Regions from separate parts of the Peribacillus sp. NPDC058075 genome, predicted to be linked through region 1. Evidence: predicted binding sites of a transcription regulator. Region 1 holds the regulator's gene; each other region holds the start of a gene.
What was found. The regulator Rex, encoded in region 1, represses fermentation and respiration genes when NADH is low (regulators of the CRP and FNR family bind a similar motif). The targets are predictions, from matches to a motif close to TTGTGAAATATTTCACAA.
Positions count from the first base shown of each region.

Region 2: a site for Rex is predicted at 2,079-2,096, ahead of qoxA (cytochrome aa3 quinol oxidase subunit II). Genes of this name have one in related genera too.
Region 3: a site for Rex is predicted at 2,152-2,169, ahead of ACFVS1_RS17430 (helical membrane plugin domain-containing protein). Genes of this name have one in related genera too.

Region 1 is NZ_JBHVSL010000008.1:4,635-8,278, forward strand. Features, by position in the region: gene ACFVS1_RS25280 (ABC-F family ATP-binding cassette domain-containing protein) at 1-782, opposite strand, end outside; gene moaC (cyclic pyranopterin monophosphate synthase MoaC) at 916-1,428, shown strand; gene ACFVS1_RS25290 (redox-sensing transcriptional repressor Rex) at 1,457-2,116, shown strand; gene ACFVS1_RS25295 (YdiK family protein) at 2,672-2,884, opposite strand; gene ACFVS1_RS25300 (CPBP family intramembrane glutamic endopeptidase) at 2,881-3,606, opposite strand.
Region 2 is NZ_JBHVSL010000003.1:253,578-257,221, forward strand. Features, by position in the region: gene qoxB (cytochrome aa3 quinol oxidase subunit I) at 1-957, opposite strand, end outside; gene qoxA (cytochrome aa3 quinol oxidase subunit II) at 1,031-1,960, opposite strand; gene ACFVS1_RS21980 (hypothetical protein) at 2,986-3,297, opposite strand.
Region 3 is NZ_JBHVSL010000001.1:3,517,219-3,520,862, reverse strand. Features, by position in the region: gene hxlB (6-phospho-3-hexuloisomerase) at 1-306, shown strand, start outside; gene ACFVS1_RS17435 (NAD(P)/FAD-dependent oxidoreductase) at 451-1,632, opposite strand; gene ACFVS1_RS17430 (helical membrane plugin domain-containing protein) at 1,671-2,102, opposite strand; gene ACFVS1_RS17425 (hypothetical protein) at 2,430-2,600, shown strand; gene ACFVS1_RS17420 (hypothetical protein) at 3,060-3,458, shown strand; gene ACFVS1_RS17415 (DJ-1/PfpI family protein) at 3,624-3,644, opposite strand, start outside.

The DNA.
Region 1 (3,644 bases):
CGCTCATAATCCTCCGCTTTTCCCTCTAGGTAAGAACTATAATTACCATGGTATTTTTTCATGTTATTCCGGGAAATCTCATATACCAGGTTTACTACTTTATCTAAAAAATAACGGTCATGGGAAACAATAAGGACAGCTCCCTGGTAGCTTTGTAAATATTGTTCAAGCCAAGATAGGGTTTCGATATCCAAATGGTTCGTCGGCTCATCCAGAATCAATATATCCGGTTTCCTTAAAAGCAGCTTTCCTAATGCAAGCCTTGTTTTTTGCCCGCCGCTTAAAGTGGAAATTGGGGTAGAATAGTCAAAGTCAGCAAACTGAAGCCCATGCAATACGGAACGAATATCCGCTTCATATTGATAACCGCCCTTCTCTTTGAATGCCACCATCAAAGTGTCGTATTCATTCAGCACTTTTTGGTAAATCGTTTCGTTTTCAAAGATGTCAGGTCTGGCCATATCAGCCTCAAGGCGACGCAGTTCCTTTTCCTGCTCTATAAGGTCCGTGAAAACGGTCAGCATCTCATCCCAAATCGTCAGTTCAGATTCCAATCCCGTATCCTGGGCCATATAGCCGATTGTGACGCCTTTTGGTTTGATAATTTCACCGCCATCATGGGAAAGCTGCCCGGCTATGATTTTTAGCAGAGTGGATTTGCCGGCGCCATTTCGGCCGACAAGTGCAATTCGATCTTTATTTTGAACTTCGAGCTTCATATTTGATAAAATAAGTTCAGCTCCATAATATTTCGATAGTTGATTGATTTGTAATAAAATCATAGATTTCACCTCAATTGATTATAGATAGTGTAACGTATTTTAGTGATTATCGGCAACAGCTTGGTTCCATGGTAAAACAAAAGCTGTTACATAAAGTGGAATAATAGTGTATGATTTAGGAGGGGTTACTTAAATGGGAGACTTAACGCATTTTAATGAACAGGGCAGGGCCAAAATGGTCGATGTGAGTGCTAAGCCAGAAACAACCCGGACGGCAGTAGCTCAATCGAGCATTTTATTGAATGATGAAATATATGAATTGGTCACGAACCAGAAAATGAAAAAAGGTGATGTACTGGCTGTTGCACAGGTTGCAGGAATAATGGCCAGCAAAAATACATCCAATATCATTCCGATGTGCCATCCCATTGCTCTGCAAGGGGTCAATATAGCCTTTGAGTGGGAAAAAGAAGAACAAGGATACAGGCTTAGGATTGAAACGCAAGCTAAGACAAAAGGGAATACAGGTGTGGAAATGGAAGCGTTAACAGCTGCATCCGTGACGGCCTTGACTGTTTATGACATGTGTAAGGCCATTGATAAGGGAATGGTGATTGGGCCTACATTCTTAGTGGAGAAAACAGGCGGAGTTTCCAGTAACGATTTTAAAAGACAAGTAAAACAAACAGATAGAGAATTAAGTTGAAAAGCATGTGTGAAGGCGGGGAAGAACAATGAACCATGACCCAAAGATACCGCAGGCAACAGCCAAAAGGTTGCCATTGTATTATCGATTTTTAAAGAACTTACATTCCTCAGGCAAACAAAGAGTTTCCTCGGCAGAGCTAAGCGAAGCTGTAAAAGTGGATTCTGCCACCATACGCCGTGATTTTTCCTACTTTGGCGCGCTTGGGAAAAAAGGTTACGGCTACAATGTCAATTATTTATTATCCTTCTTTAGAAAAACACTAGATCAAGATGAATTGACCAAAGTCGCTTTAATCGGGGTAGGAAATTTAGGAACCGCTTTTTTAAATTACAATTTCATGAAAAATAATAATACAAAAATTGAAATGGCTTTCGAAGTTTCTGAAGAAAAGGTCGGCAAGCGAATAGCTGATGTGCCCATCTATCATATGGATCAAATCGATACACTATTGCAGGAAAATAATATTACTGCGGCTATATTGACCGTGCCTGCACAGGTAGCCCAGACGATAACCGATCGTCTAGTCAAAGCTGATATAAAAGGGATATTGAATTTTACACCTGCACGGCTGACCGTGCCTCCATCCATTAGGGTCCACCATATTGACCTGGCCGTGGAGCTTCAGTCGCTCATCTACTTCCTGAAACATTACCCAATAGTGGAAGAAGCCGCATTGGAGGAATGAAAAAAACGCTGCATCATTGCAGCGTTTTTTTGTTGCAGCTTTTCAGTTTGTACACTAAAGGGGGGCTCATCCCGAACTTAGATTTTAAAACCAACTTTGATTATCCTTCATGTTTTTAACCTTTGAGGTACAATTTAAACGTTAATTTCCACTCCAGGCACACGCTTTCCGCGGGCGGTCCGGGAGCCTCCTCGGCGCTCTTGCGCCTGTGGGGTCTCCCTTGGACTCGCTTTTCCCGCAGGAGTCTCGCACCTTCCGTTACAATCAACTAGATTTTTTTAGGTTGTTCTAACCTAGGACGATGTTTAGGATAGATTATTCTTCATGGTTTTTTACAGTTTTATAAAATTGCTCAATGGATTGAAGAAATTTGCGTCACTCCTGCCGAAAAACTGGCTAGCCGAGCCCCCACATACGCTTGCTTTGATGCGGCTTGGCAGACAGTCGGCGGAAAGGGAGCGATCTTCAAGCAACTGGAACATTTATTAAATAAAAAAAACTGTAGACTCAATTTTAATCGAAATTGTCTACAGTCTGAAATGCTGCTGCGTTTTTTTATTTTTTCTTATTTTTTTGTGCGGCTTTAATCTTAAAGTGCAGCATAATCATGCGTAAGCCCGATCCAAAGTCAAGAGTCGCAATGAGGACAAGTATGTAGGCGAAGAGTCCCCATCCAGAAGAATTGACGGTTTGAATCGCGATAGCGGTAAAAAGGGCTCCTAAGCCCGCATAGATGATGCCCATGAATAAGGGTGATTGACGTTTCATAATAAACCTCCGATGAAGGCCTGTGCAGTATCTATCATCTTCTCTATATCCTCCCGATATACCACTTGAAGGATGATGACAAGTGTATTCATCGCAATATGAGCGCTCATTGATACGAGAATGCGTCCTGTTTTTGCATAAAGGAAAGCAAAAGTGAAGCCCATTGCCGTATATAAAAGAAGATGTTCAAATTCACCATGCGCCAAGCCGAAAATAACTGAGCTGATTAAAGCTGAAATAAAGAAGTTAAAGCGTTTATGAAGTGATCCGAAAATGATCTTCCGGAAAATTAATTCTTCCAATATAGGTCCAATTACTGAAGTGACGAAAATGACCATGGGGACTTTGTAAATGAGTGAAATGAGTTGCTGCGTATTTTCAGATTCAGATTCCACCCCAAGCATCTGTTCAATGCTTCCGGCAAGGCTTTGCGCAAAAAGAGCCATGAACACTCCTGCAATTGCCCATAAGATGGATATGGAAACAGATGTTTGATTTCTCGTGTCTAAATTTTCCCTCATAACTCTTCTCATTAAAAAAAGAATCAAGAATAAAGCAACGAGAAAACTGAAAACTATCCAGTATGCTGCAGATTTCACTTGGAGTTCATCAGCCGGCATTCCGGTATAAGACCCGATCAGCATGAAAATGGGTACCCCAACAATACTGGATAATTGCATGGCAATATAAGTGATGATGACGAACCAATATTCTTTTTTCAAAAATGAAAACTCCTTTTATAGTCACCCATTCCGCTCGA
Region 2 (3,644 bases), on a different contig from region 1:
GATAGCCACCATGGAGATAACCATGGAATTATACCCGTACAGGTTACGACGTGCAAATGTCGAAATGATTTCACTGTAAATACCGAAAGCTGGAAGAATAACTATATAAACTTCAGGATGTCCCCAAACCCAGAACAAGTTTGCCCAAAGCATATCGCTGCCGCCATTGGCCATCGTAAAGAATTGAGTTCCGAATAGACGATCCATTGTCATCAACGCAAGTGCCACTGTCAATACAGGGAAAGCGAAAACGATAATGAAGTTTGTAATCAAGATAGACCATGTGAACATTGGCATTTTCATTAAGTTCAGGCCAGGTGCTCTCATTTTCAAGATGGTTACGATAAAGTTGATACCAGTCATTAATGTACCAATACCAGCGATTTGAAGTGAAATCGCGTAATAGTTCGAACCGACTGATTCACTGAAATCGTTACTTGCCAGCGGGAAGTAAGATGTCCAACCTGCATCAGGAGAACCACCGACTACGAAAGAGATGTTAAATAGCATTGCCCCCATGAAGAATAACCAGAAGCTTACTGCGTTCAGACGTGGGAATGCTACGTCACGCGCTCCAATTTGTAATGGTGTAACAATGTTCATTAACCCAATGATAAATGGCATAGCCATGAACAGGATCATGACGACCCCGTGTGTTGTAAATACCTCATTATAATGCTGTCCATCCAAAAGACCGTTATCTGGAATAGCCGTTTGAGCACGCATCATAAGAGCATCGACGCCACCGCGGAAAAGCATAAGCAGTGCTGCCAAGATGTACATGATACCAATACGTTTATGGTCAACCGTTGTTAACCACTCACGCCATAAGTAACCCCATTTTTTAAAATAGGTAATTCCGGCAACAACCGCAATCATGGTTAAACCAATGGCAATCATGGATGCATAAATCGCAGGACTTGGATGAGGTACGGCAAATCGATCAAAGTAATCCATACTTTTGTGACTCCTTTCAGGAAAATATTCCTTATCTTGTAAACCTAGTTGTTTTATCGAACGAAATTAATTCTTAGTTATCATGATTCATGTTGCTGTGTTCAGAATGTTCCTCGTGTGAATCCTTGGAATCATTTTCTTCCGTATCGGAAGATCCATGGTCATGACCAGCATTTTCCCCTTCAGGAGCTGGTGAAAACTCTAAGTGAGTTCCAGTGTAAGTGGATTGTCCCACATGACCAGGTTTTAATAATTCTTTGAATTTTTTCTCAGTAATCGGTTTAGCAGTAGCTTTAATTTCATCTACCCACTTATCGTATTCTTTTGCAGACAGTACATTAACGTTGAACGTTTGCTGAGCAAAACCTGAACCACTGAAGTTAGAATTTCGACCCATATACTCACCTGGTACATCAGCTGCTAAGTGCAACGTATTTACCATGTCCGACATCGCGTATTTTTGTCCTCCAAGTTGTGGAATCCAGAAACTTGAGATTGGACCGAATGAGTAAAGTTTAAATTCGATTGGTCGGTTAGTCGGTATAAACAGATAGTTGACCGTTTCGATATCTTCTTCCGGATAACTAAAATGCCACTTCCAGTTGGAAGATGAAGCGTAAATCACTAAAGGTTCTTGATCTCCGTACCCTTTAGGTGTTGCCTCAACTTCATTTGTTGTTTTAACAGTAACAACGGATAGGAATGCGACGATTAAAATTGGGATCGCAACCCAAATTATTTCAAGAACCTTACTTCCTTCAATATGAGGTGGTTCATAATCATCACGCTGTTTGGAAGCACGATATTTCATTATCATGAAGATATACAGTACCATAACGACAAGGACGACAAAGGCCATTGTCCATATCGAAATCATAATAACATCTGCTTGTGTTGCAGCTACTGGCCCTTTAGGGTCCAAGACCATTAATGGGTTATCGCAACCGGTTAGCACAGTGGCAATTGTAAAAAGTATAGTTAATAGAGCCCATTTTATTTTCATAGTACTACCCCTTTCTTACATAATAAAATTCCAATTGGTAATTATTCGGACAAAGTGTTACCATGTTCACAAACCCGACATACCAATATTAATCCCAAGTGTAAAAAAAGACAATATAAAGTGACATCTGTCACATAAAGTTCAATAAAGAGCAGTAAGAAGATGGTAAATGAACAGAAATGTTCGAAAATCTTCAGCAAATGAAATATAATAATTGTTTAATATATTACCTCTGGAAAATTCACTTATTAGTACAGGATTGCTGACAGTTCGGCCACTTTCCGTTTAATATTACTCTAATATAATGAAATGAAATTTTCACATTATATTCACCGCGTTTATTGACCTAAGACTTATAAAGATTATGAATTATATTACCTATCCTGTTAATTAGGTATCTATTCGTTAGAAAACATGATGTAAAATGGATTTTTTTCACTCGGCCATGGAGGTTGGTAAATGGCAGACACATTGGACACGATGTTGTATCCATGCTTCAATCCCCTTATGATCCAACGCAGGTCAATATTATATATATATAAGGAAACAACGAGTTTGAAATGGTATTGGGTTCTCTCACAAATCCTTATGCCCTGTCAGTATTTTTAAACAGCCGTGTAGCAATAGTCGTGGTAGAAGTCATTCAGGTTTCTATCAAATCCTCCTTTAGCAAAACCCACTGACCTATAACCCCATATTGATACCTGTATGAAAAAAATCCACAAAAAAAGGACTTCTTAAAAGTGTCCTTTTCTCGTGGATATAGTTTAAAATGTAAATGAGAATTTCAGGGCGTGTCTGCAGTTGGTTTGGATGTCCAAACACATCGTGTGTTTGGACATGACGAGTGCAGTATACATACTATATTGAAGTAAAATGTAACAAATCGGTCATTCGATTCTGACAATCCATAAAATGAAAGCGCATTCATTGATTGAGATCAAGTTGATTCAATTTCAGCAAGTTAGGCAAAGGAACAACTAGTTCTGTTTAGAAAAACAGTATATTGCGCTATATCCCTCTTTTTAGTTACTGAATTCTGTACTGTTTGTTGGAGCTTTAGCCTTTGTTTTCATTTTTATGATTTTAGTCGTTTCCGGTTCAATTCTTTTGCCTTTATGTGTATTCATTACCATTTCTTCTGTCAGGACAAAAAATATACCAACTAGAAAAATGGCAGCTGCGCTTAATGTGATGGCGATTCCAACAGCGGTAAATATATAATCCTTATTGTAATCGCTTACAAAGAAACTTAAAGCAAAAATAATAATTCCGATTACACAACCTGTGCCTGATACCCATTTCACTGCATCTAACATCTTCTGATTAGTTTCCATAATTTCATCCCCTTTCTTTCTATTTTATGACATTTCACAAATTTGTCAAATCTTTTCTATTTTTTAACATATCCACGATGAAAACCTTGACAAATAGAAGGCGCCACCATTCACTTTTAGGCATTAAAGACTATTTGAAAAAACTGCAAAAACAGTGCAAAAACACTATCTTTTTTTCTGGTATTAGCCTTTTATATCCTATTAAATAGAAGAGTGTATAATTTAAACGTAGATTGGAACGTAGTGCACTCGCTTTCCCCGCGGGTGTCTCGCATCTTTCGTTCCAATCTTTGTTTTAACTTTTAGACAAAACTTTTTGCCTAAATCTTTATTGGTACAAAAGAGTA
Region 3 (3,644 bases), on a different contig from region 1:
ATCAGCGGGAGCGGCTCGACGAAGAGTGTGATTTCGGTTGCGGAAATAGGCAGGGAAAATGGATGCAGGGTGATTTCCATCACTACGAATGATCAATCCGATTTAGCGCATGTTTCTCATGAGATCTTGTTGATTCCGGCAGCAACGAAAAATCGCTTGGAACATGAAACGAAAAGCATCCAGCCGTTAAGCTCATTGTTTGATCAGTGCGTACATGTTTTGTGTGATGCAGTATGCTTGGATTATTCATTAACCCAGTCCATAAGCCACGAGCTGACTTATTCCAAGCATAGTAATGTAGAGTGAAATATAGGCGGGTTCTCTTCATTGAGTGCCCGCCTTTTTTTTTGCTTCATTAATCAAAAAAAGACCTTTATCCCAGTGAAAAACGGGAATAAAGGGCTTTTTCCGCGGACATGTCAATGCATACATGTCACATACTACAATAAATTAATAAGCCAAGCTGAATAGGGCTTTGATGTGTGATAGATAGCGAACATTACTTGCTTCTTTCATCAATGTAGCCGGAAGGCCTTTAAGGGACGTGTTATTGGCCCCAACCGTTGCCACCGCATCCTTACGGCCAAGGCTCGCAAGTGTACCTGAGTTTACAGGTGAGAATTCTTCAAGTTTCTTGCCTTCAAAGGCTGCATATAGGTTGTATCCAACAAGCTCACCCATTTGCCATGCGTTTTGGGCGGTTGGTGCGTAAGGACGGCCGCCTTCTGGAGGGAAAGCAAGGGCACTATCACCGACAACGAATACGTCATTATGTGATTTCGATTGCAGGTACTCATTAACGGCTGCTTTGCCACGATCGACTTCAAGTCCGGATTCGCCAACGATAGGAAGGGCTGCAACTCCGCCTGTCCAAACAAGGGTATTGGCTGTGATCGTTTGTCCATCTTTCAATTCGATTTGATTTCCTTTAACACCCGTTACAGGAAGGCCTGTCAAGAATTCAACGCCGCGTGCTTCCAAGCTTGTCATGGCACGTTCGATCAAGTGATCAGGCAGGACTGGAAGGATTTTTGGACCAGCTTCCACTAGCTTGATTTTCAAGTCCTTGAAATCTACTCCGAATTTTTTGGCGATTTTAGGGAAGTGATCCACAATTTCACCGATTAACTCGACGCCCGTCAATCCGCCGCCGCCGATTACGATGGTTGCGTCCGCTTCATTTTTAGTTTGTGCATATTCACGAATGCGATCTTCGATATGTTTGTAAATATGGTTTGCATCTTTTACGGATTTCAACACCATGCTGTTTTCTTCAAGTCCCGGAATGCCGAAGAATCCTGTTTGGCTTCCCAAAGCAACAACCAGGGCATCATAAGATAAAGTGGAACCATTGGCAAGTTTCACTTCTTTGTTATCGACTGAGAAAGACTCCACTTTGGAAATGACAAGGTCGATATCTTTTCCTTTGAAAAGCTTTTCCAACGGAATGGAAACGGCTTGTTCGGAAATGGATCCGCCTGCAAGACGGTGCAATTCGGTGATGATTTGGTGAGTTGGAAATTGGTTCACCACGGTAACCTGCACTTCATCTCTTTTGTAATATTCACGTACGGATAAGGCAGATAGCAATCCAGCGTAACCCGCACCTAAGATGACGATTTGTTTTGACATAGTTAATCCCCCGTCCTTACTGATTGAAATTTATCAAATTATTTTTCGTTTTTACGTTCTGAAGAGACTTCAAGAAAAGCTTGGGCGAAACGGAAAAGCTTTTGTGCTTGCGGGTCTTTCATCATTCTTAACAGACCAAAAAGACCGATTACGTCAGTATTCTCTTCAGCACGATCCTTAGCTTCGATGGCATTAGCCGCAAGCCCTTTCACTGAATGGACTACAGGTGTCGCGATTTCCGAAATGGCACTGACCGTATCATTTTTCAAGACATCGTCAGTCGCAACCGATTGAGCGAAATCATATGACTTTGTTAAAATATTCACTAACTCAGTCAGTTTTGGTAACTGCTCAACTAAAGTGTTCAATGATTCCTGAACCTCAGGCTTTAATAATTGGTCCAGTACATCTAATTGTTTTTGGCGGGCATTAAGTTGTTCAGTTTGTGATTGGGTAATCGTTTCTGACATATCCAATTCTCCTTTGCAATAAGCATTTTGTAGATGTAAATAGAAAAACTTGTAAAATATTACACAATGTGTGACAAGAAAAAATACTAACAAAAATGTAATAAATGCTATCCTATAGTATATCCCTTTAGTGGCTTGAAAACAGCTGATTTTTTAAAAAAGATTCATAAAATAATCTTTTCCTGCTTATTTGAAGTACAGATCCCAACGTAGTATTCCATTATTTACCTAAAGTGAAATGTAAGAGGGTGTCTAACATCGACATCGAAGCCTGTCATACATATTTCCATCTTGATTTGCCATCCTAAATGATGGAGGTGAAAAAATGTGACTGATTCAGAATCTAAACTTACAGAAGAGAATAATGATAATAAGCTTCATAAACTGGTTGGCAGTATGGATTATACCAAAGCACAACTATCAGAAGGTATGAATGGAATTTCTGAAGTTTACCTCAAAAACAGTGAGGAAGGCACATCGGAAACACCTGATAAATAATATGATTGTGTAAGCATAGCGAAACAGTTATGCTTACTTATTTTTGTAATAAATCCCACTCTTAATTCTCAAACTATAGTTATTTAAATATTCCAAAAATACCTTGACTTTATCATGAATTGACGTAAGATAAAGTATATAGCCATGGTGTAAACAGGTAGTTTTTTCTAGAAATTCTACTCTGACATCGCCTAAAATGAACTCGGTGACTTAAAAGATGAATCTATAAATAACTGACGAATCTAATAGACTTCGCCGTCCAGCGAAGCTAAACCTAGATCAAAAACCAGTTATATCAATTATTTCTTATTGATATGACTGGTTTTTTTTATTTCATCATCATCTTGTTCCGTTTTTGGCCTAAGAATATCCAGCGGCTGGCTGAATCCGGGCAAGGAAGACGAACGATATTTAGGTGCGATTTTCTCAAATGTAAAAGTGCAGCAAGGAGATTCCTTTGTGCGTCCATCCGCTGGGGGCGGGGGACTGGGAGATCCGCTTGAAAGAAGTCCCGAAGCTGTTTTGGAAGATGTTATCGATGAGTATGTTTCAATTGAGCGAGCTAAAAAAGATTATGGAGTCGTGATCAAGGAAATCGATAAAGATCTCGATTTATTCGAAATAGATCTGGAAGCAACGAAACAAGCTAGGTCTTATATCAGAAACAACCGCAAACAATGGCTTGAGGAAAACATACAAAGCGTGGAAGATAAATTCGCCAAGGGCGAGCTGGATAGTCTCGATGTCATTCGCCGGTATGGTGTCATCATCGATTATGCAACGAATAAAGTACTGCCAGAATCAACAAAACAGTTCCGTGAATCCATGAAAACCCGTTCATTAGCATATTGGAAGTAACGTGAAAACCATTAGGAACCTTAGACTGCAGACGAACTCGTAGAAAACGAGTTTGCCTGCAGTATTTTCCTTTAAAAGGGTTCAGTTGATATCAGAAATCCGCTCCCTTTCCGCCGTTTGCCTGCGGAAATTAACATCGAATTTGTATAGGTTCCAAAGACATTCTTAATGGAAACCCATCAATTC